2 regions of the Ruminococcoides intestinale genome follow, and region 2 is predicted to be linked to the other one. Evidence: predicted binding sites of a transcription regulator. Region 2 holds the regulator's gene; the other holds the start of a gene.
What was found. The regulator HrcA, encoded in region 2, represses chaperone genes, less so after heat shock. The targets are predictions, from matches to a motif close to TGTTAGCACTCNNNNNNNNNGAGTGCTAACA.

Region 1: WMO31_RS02615 (co-chaperone GroES) is a predicted target of HrcA. The motif match lies at 3,088-3,118, and genes of this name have one in related genera.

What each region holds. Positions count from the first base shown of each region.
Region 1 is NZ_JBBMFQ010000001.1:537,419-545,021, reverse strand. It holds gene WMO31_RS02635 (nucleotidyltransferase domain-containing protein) at 1-216, opposite strand, end outside; gene WMO31_RS02630 (S24/S26 family peptidase) at 213-701, opposite strand; gene WMO31_RS02625 (PqqD family protein) at 688-951, opposite strand; gene groL (chaperonin GroEL) at 1,106-2,734, opposite strand; gene WMO31_RS02615 (co-chaperone GroES) at 2,763-3,047, opposite strand; gene WMO31_RS02610 (PASTA domain-containing protein) at 3,314-4,927, opposite strand; tRNA gene WMO31_RS02605 (tRNA-Ala) at 5,117-5,192, opposite strand; gene WMO31_RS02600 (thiamine diphosphokinase) at 5,258-5,908, opposite strand; gene rsgA (ribosome small subunit-dependent GTPase A) at 5,890-6,777, opposite strand; gene pknB (Stk1 family PASTA domain-containing Ser/Thr kinase) at 6,788-7,603, opposite strand, start outside.
Region 2 is NZ_JBBMFQ010000002.1:169,635-177,237, reverse strand. It holds gene dnaJ (molecular chaperone DnaJ) at 1-856, opposite strand, end outside; gene dnaK (molecular chaperone DnaK) at 979-2,835, opposite strand; gene WMO31_RS04550 (nucleotide exchange factor GrpE) at 2,907-3,464, opposite strand; gene hrcA (heat-inducible transcriptional repressor HrcA) at 3,494-4,597, opposite strand; gene WMO31_RS04540 (hypothetical protein) at 4,738-5,013, shown strand; gene fic (protein adenylyltransferase Fic) at 5,395-5,997, opposite strand; gene lexA (transcriptional repressor LexA) at 6,700-7,290, shown strand; gene WMO31_RS04525 (hypothetical protein) at 7,327-7,563, shown strand.

The DNA of each region.
Region 1 (7,603 bases), on a different contig from region 2:
TTCATATACTTCGGGCGAAACATACTTTTTGTCGAGCGACAAAACCGCATTGGCAACAAGCGATTCAACACTGCAATAGTTTGCAAGCATTTTTATCGACTGCCATTTTATTCCCTCGTAAGGAATCGGAGGTACTGTTCCGTTTACAGACGATGAAACAAGCTCAAGCAGATACTTAAATTCAATTTTTTCGTTATCGTTAAGATGTTTCCTCATTTTTTCCCTTTTTTCGTTTTAAGCTTTGAGAATGCATTTTTACTTCTTGACACAGTTGAAGCAATAACCTTTCTTAGCGGTTTTGAATAGAACATAAATTCAAGGTATGCTCTGTACTTCATTGAGTCAACCGTGTAGGGCTTGCCCTTTCTGTAAAAGGCTGTTACCACTCCGATTACATCATCATCGGTAATACCTTTTTCAACGGCAAACTGATTGTCACCGCACATAGTATAACTGCCGTCACTTCCGAAATTGACGACACGGTGCAATACATACGAGCCGTCTTTTCGTCTGTATAAAGGCAAGTCAAAAAGATGAAGTCTGCCCTTCGGTTTTGATAAAACAACCGTATCGTCACCGTCTCGGAGCATTGGGAGCATACTTGTTCCCTTCGGATTGAAAGTAACCGATCCTCCGGCCTCAAGCTTTTCGGCTATAATCTGCATTACATCATCAAGACCTACTTCTTTATTCAAGAACATCAGCCTCTCTTAGCTTTTGAATAAATGTATCAATATCGGCACTCGCCTTTTCTTCGCTCACTTCATACTCATCAAGCATTGCTTTGAGCAAATCAGCCTTTTCGCAATCGTTTTGGAGCTTTTCAAAAAGGAATGCACCCGTTTCATTGAGGTTGATAATTCCGTTAAAATCAAGCGTCAGCTTATTTACGGGAACTACAACATACGAATCTGCAACCTTTCGCAGAACAAAATCTTCTTTTATCTTCATAAAATCACCTGTTTTCCGTGTGAAATTTTTTCGTACATACTTAAATTATAATATACCTTTCGACAAAAAGCAAGAAAAAGGATTTGAGCATAAAATTACCGCAGACCTTTTGAGTCTGCGGTAAAAATTATCTATAATATTACAGCTTACGGGATTAGTACATTCCGCCCATATCAGGTGCTGCTGGAGCTGCCGGAGCAGCAGGCTCTTTGATGTCTGTAACAAGTGATTCTGTTGTAAGAACCATTGCTGCAACAGAGCTTGCGTTCTGGAGAGCTGAACGAGTAACCTTTGTTGGGTCAACGATACCTGCCGAAACCATATCTGTGTATTCCTCTGTAAGAGCGTTGAAGCCATAGCCAACCTTGTTAGCCTTCTTAACATTATCGCAGATTACGCTGCCCTCAAGACCTGCGTTAGCAACAATCTGACGGAGCGGTTCTTCAAGTGCTTTAAGAACAATCTTAGCACCTGTCTTAGCGTCACCCTCGAGAGTGTCAACGAACTCTGCAACAGCCGGAATAGCGTTCATGCAAGCGATACCGCCGCCTGCTACGATACCCTCTTCAACAGCAGCCTTTGTAGCGGCAAGAGCATCCTCAATACGGAGCTTCTTTTCTTTCATTTCAACTTCTGTTGCGGCACCAACCTTGATAACTGCTACGCCGCCTGCGAGCTTTGCAAGACGCTCCTGAAGTTTTTCACGGTCAAAGTCAGATGTTGTTGTTTCAATCTGCTGTCTGATCTGAGCAACTCTGCCCTTGATAGCTTCCTTGTCACCTGAGCCGTCAACGATTATTGTGTTTTCCTTTTCAATCTTAACCTGACGGGCAGTACCGAGCTGATCAACTGTTGTATCCTTGAGTTCAAAACCAAGGTCAGATGTGATTACTGTACCGCCTGTGAGTGTTGCGATATCCTGAAGCATTTCTTTTCTTCTGTCACCAAAGCCCGGAGCCTTTACGGCAACACAAGTGAATGTACCTCTGAGTTTGTTAAGTACGAGAGTTGTAAGAGCCTCGCCTTCAACATCTTCGGCAATGATAAGGAGCTTCTTACCCATCTGAACAATCTGCTCAAGAAGTGGGAGAATTTCCTGTGTAGTAGAAATCTTCTTATCTGTGATAAGAATAAGCGGATTGTCAAGCTCTGCAACCATCTTATCTGTATCTGTTACCATATAAGGAGCGATGTAACCTCTGTCAAACATCATACCCTCAACAACCTCGCTGTATGTTTCGGCTGTCTTTGATTCCTCAACTGTGATAACACCGTCTGTTGTAACCTTTTCCATAGCCTCGGCAATAAGCTTGCCGATGAATTCATCCTGTGATGAAACTGTTGCAACTCTTGCGATATCGTCTGTACCGGATACCTGCTTGCTGTTCTTCTTTACAGCCTCAACTGCAACATTTACAGCGTCTGCAATACCCTTTTTAAGTACCATTGGGTTAGCGCCTGCAGTTACATTCTTCATACCCTCTCTGATGAGAGCCTGAGCAAGAAGTGTGGCAGTTGTTGTACCGTCGCCTGCGATATCGTTAGTCTTGATAGAAACTTCCTTTACAAGCTGAGCGCCCATATTTTCAAAAGGATCTTCAAGTTCAATTTCCTTTGCAATTGTTACACCGTCATTTGTGATGAGCGGAGCACCGAACTTCTTATCAAGAACAACATTTCTGCCTTTAGGTCCGAGTGTGATTTTAACGGTATCAGCGAGCTGGTCGATACCTTTCATTAAAGCTTTTCTTGCATCTTCGCCGTATGCGATTTGTTTAGCCATTGTAAATTACCTCCGTATATTTAGTTAATTATTCAAGAGTTGCGAGTATATCCGACTGGTTTACGATTGTGTATTCTTCGCCGTCAATCTTTACCTGTGTGCCTGCATATTTACTTGCGATTACCTTATCGCCTACGCTGACATACATCTTTACTTCCTTGCCGTCAACAACACCGCCGGGGCCAACAGCAACAACTGATGCGAACTGTGGCTTTTCCTGAGCAGCAGATGAAAGAATGATACCGCTCTTTGTTTTCTCTTCAGCCTCTTCAACTTTTAAAACGACTCTGTCGAGTAATGGTTTGATTGTCATAAATACAGCCTCCTGTAAAAATTTTAAATTGCTTTTAATTAATTAGCACTCTTGTTCCCTGAGTGCTAATTATATTTTATACCATTTTCAAGAAAAGTCAAGAGAAATTTGACTATTTTTGACCTTTATTTTGTGACAGTTTTCTGAAATTTTTTCCAATCTCAATTTTATCGAGTAATTTAAGATAATCAGTAACTATAACTGTTTTATATCAATAAAAAAGACGGACTGCAAAAAGTCCGTCTTAAACATTGTTATTAATTTTATCAGTTTGATGATTGAGAACTTGTCTGTTTCTTGCCCTTGCTGACAACAAGAACTACCGTTGAACCGTATTCGAGAGTATCCCCCTCAACATGTTCTTTGTAGCGGATTACCCTTCCCTCAGCAACCTTGTCACTGTACTCATATTCTGCTGTTGCAAGAAGTCCCTGAGCGGCAATGTCGGATGCAACGGTATCAAGTTTTTCACCCTCAACCTTCGGCAGAGTCCTCATCTGTGACCCCTTGCTTACGCAAACACTCACTACTACAGAATCTTCCTGAGTAATTTTGGAACCTGCAGCAGGAGTCTGTGACATAATCTTACCTTCTGCATAATCATCGCTGTACTCATCGTTAAAAGTTCTGTAGATTGTGATACTGCTGTTGCTGTCAACACTCTTAACAGCCTCTTCATATGTCATTCCGATATAGTTAGGAACAGTAGCACCTGTCCACTCTGTGCTTTGAGTTGAGCTTACACTCGCATCAGTATTATTTGAGAACATTCCGGCAAGCGGATTCTGCATAAGCCAGAACACACCGGCAATACCGAGAACAAGAACCGTGATAGCAGCCGCAATAATAATAATTGAAGCGTGTGACATACCGTTTGAAGTCTTGCGTGTACGCTCTGACTTTGTGAGGTTCATGCTTGCTGTTCTTGAAATTTCGTCCTGAATTGCCTTTGCTGTATGAGCAACGGAAAGCTGTGAACGAAGCTCGTCAAAATCTGTAATACGGTTTTCACGCTCAACCTGCAAACCGTTAGCAAGAGCCGAAACAACATGCGGAGGAAGTCTCTTTACAGTTGTTGTACTCATAAGAAGTCGGCTGTCCTTACGGCGTTCTACCGCACTCTTTGGCATATGACCTGTGAGGGCATAGAAAAGGGTTGCACAAAATCCGTAGATATCCGTAATATCGTCAAGAGGAAAATTGTCGTCATACTGTTCGGGAGCCGCAGCGCCTGAAAAAAGCTGAGATTTGAGAGGCGTGCCTCTTTTACGCTCATTTTCCGATGCAAAGCCTGAAATCTTAATTTTACCCGATGCTGTGATATACATATTCTTAGGTGCGATAGCATAGTGACCGACACCTCTCTTGTGAAGAGCCTCAAGCGCAGAAATTACAGGCATAAAAAGCGGACGGGCAATATCCCATTCAAGATGACCGTTACTGCGTTCAACATACTCCTCAAAAGGAATAAGATCCTCGTTTTCCTCAACAACATAAACTGTGTTATTTTCTTCAAAAATGTTGTGAACATTCATAAGAGCGGAAAGCTCACGGAGTTCTGAAAGAATCCTGTAATAGTTAAGAAAATCGTCCTTGAGTTTATTATATACAAGGCGGTTTTCATAATTTATTCTGACCTCGGCAGTTCCTTCTTCACGAGAAAAAAGTCCGATAGGAAGAAATTCGCAGATGATTACAATGTCACCTGTCTGCTTGTCGTGGCTTATATAGCGTGTGCTTTCGCCGTTGGTATCAATTCCCGCGCCTACGATATAGCGGTTCTGAAGAATTGTTCCGTACGGTAAAAAAGGAGCTTGCTGTTTTTCAGTTGTATCAAATCCGCAGGACGGACAAATCTTGTTGTCACCTATTTCCTGCATGCATCCCATACACAATGACATATTATTACTCAACTCCAAATAAGTATCAATTTCAAATTTTGTCTGAAAAGAATTATACCATAAAAACATATTTCTTTTCAAGACTTAAAGGTGTTAATATAGTTACAATTTTGTTATTGCAAAGCCTTAGAAAGCAAATTCTTTGCAAATATTGTTGTATAAAAAATGTGGTGGAGATAACGGGGCTCGAACCCGTGACCTTCTGACTGCCAGTCAGACACTCTCCCAGCTGAGCTATACCCCCATATAATGTTGACACTGCTTTTGGCATATACAAGATACATTTGCAAACAATGTCAAGCTGTAATTTTAACAGTCTATCAAATTAATTATAAGTATTGCATTTCCGTCATATATGTCAATTGTTGTCATATCGGAAGTGAATACATTTGAAACACCCAGAGTAACGCTGCTCGAAACACAGTATTTTTCAAGAGGATACTTTGTTCCCGAATAGCTTACGCAGACACTCGGACATCCGAAAGGGAAAAGCGAAAATGTTTTGCCTTTAAAGTTTTTATATTCATAATGGCCTACGGGGAGAAATTCTATTTTCTCTTTTTCAGAAAGGAGAACGCCCTTACTTCCGTGTTCGTGGATATAAGAGAGAACCGCCACATTTGCAAAGCTGTGGTCAAAGCGACCGCCCAATGCACCGAGAATTGCTATTTCGTCAAACCTTTTTTCAAGTGCAAGGTCAACAGAGTGCATTGTGTCGGTATCATCCTTTTCGGGAATAAGGCGGACAGTTTCGCAGTTTGGAAACAGTACATCAGGCTCGGAATCAAAATCTCCTACAACAAGGTTCGGAGTAATGCCTGCCTGTTTTGCAAAATTGCAGCCTCTGTCGGCACATATCACATAGTCATCAGGTTTTATAACCTCGGACAAAAAATCCGAATTTGTGTCAGGCGAGCCTGCAATAATCACACAACGCATAATTACTCCTTTATCTGCCATGATTTAATGTCCTTGACCTCGTTATACATCTGAACATAACTGCGGTGACGGGTTTCTTCAATTTCACCGTCAGAGAGCGCCTCAAGAATCCTGCAGCCTTTTTCACAGGTATGCGAACATGAAGTAAACATACAGTCCCCTAAATATTTTTCAAATTCAGGAAAGCAATATTGCAGCCGGCTTTTGTCAATCATTTCGTAACGCTGAAGATCAACGGTTGAAAATCCGGGTGTGTCAGCCACAAAACAACCGTCAAGTTCAAACAGTTCAACAACTCTTGTTGTATGTCTTCCTCTGCCGAGTTTTTTGCTTGTCTGCCCTGTTTCAAGAGAAAGCGAAGGAAAAAGCTTATTGAGCAATGTGGACTTGCCGACACCGCTGTTACCGATAAAGGCTGAAACCTTGCCGGACAGATAGCTTTTGAGTTCTTCGGTTTGTGAAGAATCATCTTCCGAACAGAGAAAAACCTCAAAACCTGCGTGTCTGTAGATATCGGCAATCTTATCTCCGTTTTCCAGATCATTTTTTGTAACGACAATTACGGGTTCCATATTATTGTTTACCGCCGCCGCAGTCATTTTGTCAATAATCGTAAAATTCGGCAACGGTTCAACAGTTGAACACACGAGAAGAAGAATATCAAGATTTGCAAGAGCAGGTCTGCGGAGCTTGTTTTTGCGTGGAAGAATTTCTTCTATCGCACAAAAACCGTCATTCGGAACAGATATATTTACCCTGTCCCCCGCTACGGGAGAGTTTCCGCTTTTGCGAAAGCTCCCCCTTGCCTTACATTCGTAATCCTTGCCATCGGCACGGACATAGTAAAATCCGCCGATTGATTTCATTAAAATTCCGCTTTTAGTATCCATACTTCACCGATTAAAGTTCAGGATCATCTGTAACCGGCTGAACGGTCGTGTCAGGCGCTACATACGGATCTGTGTAATACTGTGTCGACGGTTCGGTTTCGGGAGGAGCGGTTGTCGCACGGACATAATCATGTGACGCCGTAGTGGTTACCGCTGCCGATGCAAAGTCAACCGAATACTCTCTGTACGCCTGACCGTCAAGCTGAATTACTACAGTTGAAGTGCCTGAGCCCTTGAGTTCAAGAGTATAGGTCTTGTTATATTTCGGAACAAGCGTCTTTGAATTACGGGAATCAACTGCACCGTCAACAATTACAGTCATATCGACTGAATCTTCAACATCCGACGGAAGGTCAACGAAGATATTAACCGTGTTTTCGTCACCGAGTCCCGAGCTTACAGTCAGGGTTACAACAGAGCCTGCGTCAACCTTGCCGTACTGGAGAGGCGACATACCGAGGACTGTATCCTTTGGTTCTTTGCTTTCATCATCCTGAACTGTTTCAACGGTAAGTCCGAGATCAACAAGAGTCTGCTTTGCTTCGGAAAGCGTAAGTCCGTCAACCGACGGGAGTGTAACCTGTTTGGTTCTCTCACCGCTTGCAATATATACATATACCGTTGAACCGATTGTAGTTTTTACACCTGCTTTCGGGAAGCACTCAATTGTGTAGCCCTTTGGTGTTTTAGTGTTTTCTACATAGACAATTTCAGGAATAAGATTCTTTTCCTTGAGAGCCTGAGAAGCCTCTTTTTCGCTGTAATTGGTTACATAAGGAACAGAAACCTCTGTGTCCGTTCCGTTTACGGTTACTGTGATTGTTGA
Region 2 (7,603 bases):
CCGCCTGTGTAAAGGTTATCGGAACTTCGCACCACACATCGTCACCTCTGCGTTCAAAAACAGGATGCGGACGAACATTTACATAAACATGAAGGTCGCCTGCAGGACCGCCGTTTGTACCTGAGTTACCTCTGCCGCTTACATTAAGAATCTGCTGATCCTTGATACCTGCCGGAATCGTTACATCAACAGTCTTGTTTCTGCGCTGTTTGCCCGAACCGCCGCACTTTTTGCATGGATTGTCAACAATCTTGCCTCTGCCGTGACAGGCATCACAGGTACGCTGAGTCTGGACAACACCGAAAGGCGTTCTCTGGTTGATTGTTACCCTGCCCGAACCGCCGCATGACGAACAGGTCTTGGGGCTTGTGCCGGGCTGAGCGCCTGTTCCGTGGCAGGCATCACAGGTTGTTACGCATGAATAGTTGATTGTCTGCTTGCAACCCTTTGCCGCCTCTTCAAATGAAATGTAAACCGTAGTTTCAATATCACTGCCACGCATAGGAGCATTTGCATTGTTGGAGCGTCTGCCGCCGAATCCGCCGAAAAAGCTGGAGAAGATATCGTCAATATCAATACCCTGACCGAACGGACTTCCTGCTCCGCCTGCACCTGCACCGTAGTTGGGATCAACACCCGCATGACCGAACTGGTCGTAACGAGCCTTTTTATCGGAATCGGAAAGAACCTCATAAGCCTCGTTTACTTCCTTGAATTTTTCCTCGCATTCTTTATCGCCGGGATGCAAATCCGGGTGATATTTTTTGGCACAGGCTCTGTATGCCTTTTTTATTTCATCGTCGCTTGCGCCCTTTTGAACGCCAAGCACCTCGTAGTAGTCTCTTTTGTCTGCCATATTACTCTCACCTTTGTCAAAATACCGAAATCACGCAATATTGCAAGCCGGTTATCGTCTTATACAGCCAAAAGGAGCCGCCATATAACAGCTCCTTTGACTATATGTTATTCTAACATAAATTACTTGTTATCGTCAACATCGGTGAAATCAGCGTCATATACATTAGGATCTCCGCCGTTGTTGCCTGTAGGATTACCGCCGTTTGGCTGAGCACCGTTCATATCGGGAGCACCGCCCTGCGGAGCAGCCTGCTGATAAAGCTTAGCGGCAGCATCGTTAAGAGTCTTCTGGAGGTCTTCCTTAGCTGTGCCGATGAGTGCGGCATCGTCCTTTGAGACAGCCTCTTTAAGAGCTGCAACCTTTGTGTTGATTGCGTTCTTGTCATCCTCAGGAATCTTGTCACCGCTTTCGCTGACGAGCTTTTCTGCCTGATAAACAATGTTTTCAGCCTCGTTCTTAGCGTCAACTGCCTCACGGCGCTTTTTGTCCTCTGCGGCAAACTGTTCAGCTTCCTTAACAGCCTTGTCGATATCTTCCTTGCTCATTGAAGTTGAGTTACTGATTGTAATCTTCTGCTCTTTGCCTGTACCGAGGTCTTTTGCAGATACATTAACGATACCGTTGGCATCAATATCAAATGTTACTTCAATCTGCGGAATACCACGCATTGCAGGAGCAATGCCTGTGAGAGCGAAAAGACCGAGCTGCTTGTTGTCACGGGCAAATTCACGCTCACCCTGAAGAACATTGATTTCAACCTGTGTCTGATTATCAGCGGCAGTTGAGAAAATCTGGCTCTTCTTTGTTGGGATTGTTGTGTTTCTGTCGATAATCTTTGTCATAACACCGCCCATTGTTTCAACACCGAGTGAAAGCGGAGTTACATCGAGGAGGAGAAGTCCTTCAACTTCACCGCCGAGTACGCCTGCCTGAATAGCTGCGCCGATAGCAACACATTCATCAGGGTTGATGCCCTTGAACGGCTCTTTGCCGATGAGCTTCTTAACAGCGTCCTGAACAGCAGGGATTCTGGAAGAACCGCCAACCATAAGAACCTTGTCAATCTGACCGATCTGAAGACCTGAATCCTGAAGAGCCGATCTTACAGGACCCATTGTAGCTTCTACGAGGTCTGATGTGAGTTCGTCAAACTTTGCTCTTGTAAGAGTAAGGTCAAGGTGCTTAGGACCTGTCTGGTCTGCTGTGATAAACGGGAGGTTGATGTTAGAAGTTGTAACACCTGAAAGTTCAATCTTTGACTTCTCGGCAGCCTCTTTTAATCTCTGCATTGCAACCTTATCCTGTGAAAGGTCAATGCCTGTTTCTGTCTTGAATGATGCAACCATCCAGTCGATGATTCTCTTATCGAAGTCATCACCGCCGAGACGGTTGTTACCTGCTGTTGCAAGAACTTCCTGAACACCGTCGCCCATTTCGATGATAGATACATCGAATGTACCACCGCCGAGGTCATATACCATAACCTTCTGGTCTTTTTCTTTATCTACACCGTATGAAAGAGCGGCTGCTGTAGGCTCGTTGATGATTCTCTTAACATCAAGACCTGCAATCTTACCGGCATCCTTTGTAGCCTGACGCTGTGCGTCTGTGAAGTATGCAGGAACTGTGATAACTGCCTGTGTAACTGTTTCACCGAGGTAAGCCTCTGCATCTGACTTAAGCTTCTGAAGAATCATTGCTGAAATCTCCTGCGGAGTGTAGCTCTTGCCGTCAATTGTTACCTTGTGAGCAGTACCCATTTCTCTCTTGATTGATGCAACTGTTCTGTCAGGGTTTGTGATAGCCTGACGCTTGGCAACCTGACCGACCATTCTTTCACCGTCTTTTGAAAAAGCAACAACAGACGGAGTTGTTCTTGCGCCTTCTGCGTTAGCGATAACTACAGGCTCGCCGCCTTCGATAACTGCTACGCATGAGTTTGTTGTACCTAAATCTATACCTATTGTCTTAGCCATGATAAATTCCTCCAATTGAATTTTTAATTGTTTTTGTTTGTGTGTTTTCTGCTGAATATTTATATATGAAATCAGTCACAGTTGGCAACCTGTACCATTGCGTGACGGATAATTTTGTCACCGATTTTGTAACCCGTCTGATAAACGGCTGCGATTGTGTCGGCACCGAGGTTTTCGTCCTCAATCTTTGAAACCGCATTGTGCAAGTTCGGATCGAATGCATCGCCTGCTTTGCCGTAGGACTCAATCTTTAGCTTTTCAAAGCTCTCTGCAAGCTGATTTGAAATAAGCTCAATACCCTTGATGATATCGGGATCGGCGTCTTTCAGATTAGCAAGAGCAAGCGTTACGCTGTCTGCAACGGGAAGAAGCTCGATACAAGCCTTTGAAGTTGCATCGTCATAGATTGAAAGCTTTTCGTTTGCCGTTCTTTTACGGTAATTGTCGTACTCGGCGGCAAGTCGCATATACTTATCCTTCTGTGCCGAAAGCTCATCTTCAAGAGCCTTGATTTTATCCGCATTTTCATTCTTTGCAGGCTCTTCGGTATTTTCAGTCTCGGTTTCTTCTGCGACTGTTTCTTCGGAAACCTTTTTCTCTTCGGTTTTCTCGGATTTTTTCTTAGTCATCTTTATCCTCCTTCAAGGATTTTTATTTATCATATTTCTATCAGCTCATCAATAAGAGTGCTAACGCTTTCGGACACACATTCAAGAATTGAAATTGCTCTTGCGTAGTCCGTTCTCACGGGTGCTATCACCGCAAGCACACCTGACGGATTGCCGTCAAGTCGGTATCGTGTGGAGATTACCGCACTCCCTGCAAGCTCTGTTCTGCTGTTTTCGCCGCCTATGCTGACGGAGGTGTCAAGCGGAAGATTTTCAAGCATTTCCGCAAGGTCGTGTCTGTTGTTCAAAAACTCCATAACATTTCGTGCGTTAAGAAAATTGACATCGGACATAAACAACGGCTTTGTCACACCGCTGAGATAAACGCTGACTTCCTTTGCCGTTTCACAAGCCTCCATAATTGCCACAAGCACTCCCGGGGTAAACATCGAAAGTTCACCGAGCCTTGCCGCCGCTGTCTGTATGAACGGTCGGTTGACCGATGAAAGCTTCATTCCCGAAAAGATTTCGTTAAATGCCTTGTCAAACACGGTCAAAAGTTCGGGATTCAAAAGGAAATCGCAACGAAACAGCTTTGTTTTTATGATTCCGTTTGAGGCAATCACAACAGCCATTGCCGTGTGCGAACCCGTCTGAACAAATCTTATTCTGTGGATTCTGCTTTCCTCACCCGAAGGTGTTGTTGTTACCGCCGTGCAGCCTGTCAGCCTTGAAATAACACCGCTTGCCTCTTTGAGAATACTCTCGGGGGAATCTGCGCTTTTGTAAAGCTCGGATTCAACATATTCCCGTCCGCCTTGGGTTACGGGGGTAATTTTCATCAAATTGTCGATGTAGTATCTGTAGCCCTGCAGCGTTGGAATTCGTCCTGCCGAGGTGTGCGGCTGAACCAAGTAGCCTTTATTTGTAAGGTCTGCAAGGTCATTTCGCACCGTTGCCGATGAAACCTCAAGTCCCGTTTCGTTAATCAACGCTTTTGAACCAATCGGCTCGCCTGTGTTGATATAGCTTTCGATTACTGCCGATAATATTTTCTTTTTTCTTTCAGCCAGCTCCATACCGTTCACCTCATTTCGTGTCGGTTTTTGCTGTTTTAGCACTCTCAATAGGTGAGTGCTAATTGCTATACTCATAATATAATACCAAAGTCAGTAAAAGTCAAGCGTTTTTGAAAAAATTTTTCGTTTTCAGAAAATCTTCACATAACACGGTTTGACATTGTGCCGAGGATACTCTATAATCTACTTATCAGTAATGTTTAAGGGTGAATTTTATGGGCGAATTTCTTCAGAATATGTATGTATGGCTTTGGGCGGCTCTTGCAATATTAATGATTATCGTAGGAATCAAATATCGCCACGAACATCAGGGCTTGCTTGCAGTTTTAATGGCTGTGTTTTTTATCTTCATGACCGTATGGTACGGACTGCGAACCTTTGCAGGCTACCCAATGTTTGAGGGTACGCTTAATATCATCTTCCGTTGCATCCTCGGCGGTTTCCTCGTTGCGCTTGGTTTGATATATTGGTTTATAAGAAAAAGAAAATAACTATATATGTATAAAAAACAAATCGGACAGCAGATTTTATTTCTGCTGTCCATTATTTTTATGTTCATATTTTTTCGTTCGTGTAGATAGTTTGCAATGTTTAAAAACCAATTATGCCCGAGCGTGGCATTGTAACTGTTTGCACAATTCTGTAGGGGCGTTCATTGGACGCCCGCCACTAACGGCACAATATTTATGTTAAATCAAATTATATAAATAAAACAAAGTTACCGTTATTCTGTAGTGGCGAACCTCGTTCGCCGCTACAATCAAACATTTACTCCCATATAAACTAAAAAAGTCGGGCAACAATGTTTTGCATTTTGCAAACTTGCTACCCGACCATAATTTTCCATTTTAAATTTTCAACTTTCAATTTTACTAAAGTTCGTCCGCTTTAAACGCTGTGTAGCCCTCATAATAATAGCTGTGGTCAATGCCTTTCATGTACATCTCACGGCTGTCAATTTCATCGGTCAATGCGTTTTTCAGAACATATTTTATCTCGATATCCCGTATGGGACTGCGCTCCATTGCAAGCAGATAATCTTCCTTGTCAACCTTGCTCCAGTCGATAACCTTGCCGATTTCCGTTTTCAACATATGGCCAAGCCAGATTCGTGCACTGCGACCGTTGCCCTCTCTGAATGGGTGCGCAATGTTCATTTCGACATACTTTTCTATAATCTCATCAAAATTGCTCTGCGGCATTTCATCAATATTTTTCAAAGCTGATTCAATGTACATCAAAGGTGCAAATCTGAAATTGCCCTTTGCAATGTTTACGGTTCTCAACTTTCCCGCAAAATCGTAGATTTCATCAAAAAGGTACTTGTGGATTGTCTGTAATGTTGAAAACTTTCCGCTTTCAAGGTTGTCAAGAATGTGATTTTCAAAAAGCATTGCCGCCTTTTTCTTACTGATTCGCTCCTCTTCACGAGCAAGCTCCGCAGAAGAAGTCAATCCGAGTTTGTTCTCAAGCATACAAGCACCTCACTTTACTATATATATTGTATCATAGTGCAGATGATAATTCAATTTTTTAGTTTATGTTTATTTTAGTTCGTGTAGATAGTTTGCAATATTAAAAACTATTATGCCCGAGCGTGACTTTGTAATTGTCAGGTTCGTGTTTATTTTAGTTCGTGCAGATAGTTTGCAATATTTAAAAAACTATTATGCCCGAGCGTGGCATTGCAATTGTTCGGTTCGTGTTTATTTTAGTTCGTGCAGATAGTTTGCAATATTAAAAACTATTATGCCCGAGCGTGGCTTTGTAATTGTTCACCGCTGCAGTGTTGCAATTAATTTGTCCTTAAACGACGAAAGCACCGGGCTTGCGGCGACCCGGTGCTTTCTTATGTTCTTTAAAAAATGAGGGGTACAATTACGAGTCTTTGTTCAGACTCGCATTGAGGAGGGTAGAACAATTATACTCTGACGGATGCGGTTCCGTCTTTTTGAGTACGCTTATATTAAACAATGCAAATATGAAAACTGTGTGAACCCTTTTTGAAATCGGAATGAAAAGCATCTGTTTTTTCTGTTAATCAATCAAAACTCAAATAATTTCTTTATTTATTCGACGAAATAAAAAATTTTTTTAAAAATATAAAACAAATGTTTGATTTTTCCGAAAATATATGGTACAATCATACTGTAATTACAAACAAGGGGCGTTGCGATATGAAACCTTTAAGCAAAAGCCAACAGAAAATTTTCGATTATCTAAAAGAATGTGCAGGCGAGGGCAGAGTTCCGTCAGTTCGTGAAATCTGCGAAGAAACGGGACTGAGTTCAACATCAACCGTTCACCACCACCTCAAGGCACTTGAAGAAAAAGGTCTTATTTCACGAGAACACGGCGTGAACCGTTGTATTCAGATTAACGGCATGGAGAAAAACACCGATGTTCCCGTTTTGGGCAGAGTTGCGGCAGGTTATCCGATTCTTGCCGTTGAGAATATTGAATGTTATGTGCCTGTTCCCGACAGCTTAAAAAGGGGCAGAGAGCTTTTTGCTCTGCGTGTTCAGGGCGAAAGTATGATTAACGCAGGCATTTTCCCTGACGATATTTTAATTGTTCACCGCACACCTGTTGCGGAGAACGGCGAAATCGTTGTTGCGCTTGTCGGTGACGAGGCGACCGTAAAGCGTTTTTACAAGGAAAACGGTCACTTCAGACTTCAGCCTGAAAACGACAATTTTGAACCGATTATAGTTGACGAAGTCGCTTTGCTCGGCAAGGTGATCTCGCTTGTAAGATATTTTGAGTAAAAGGATTAGCATACAGCTTTGAGAGGAAGTGATAAAATGCGTGACTATGTGATTTACGATATGTACACAGATGACAGAATGTTTCGTTACGAGGTCTATAAGCACCCGAACGGAATGTATGAAGTGTGTGTTCAGTCGAGAGAGGCGGAGGATTTTGCCGTGAACGAGCAGTACCTCTACTGCGACATTCCCGAAGAAGTCACACATTTTACCGACACCCTCGAAAGAGCTATAGAAATCGGCGATTGCAAGCTGTATAGACTGAGTGCCTAAATCAATATAAAGTCAATCAGGAAACATTTTCAGCTGTGTT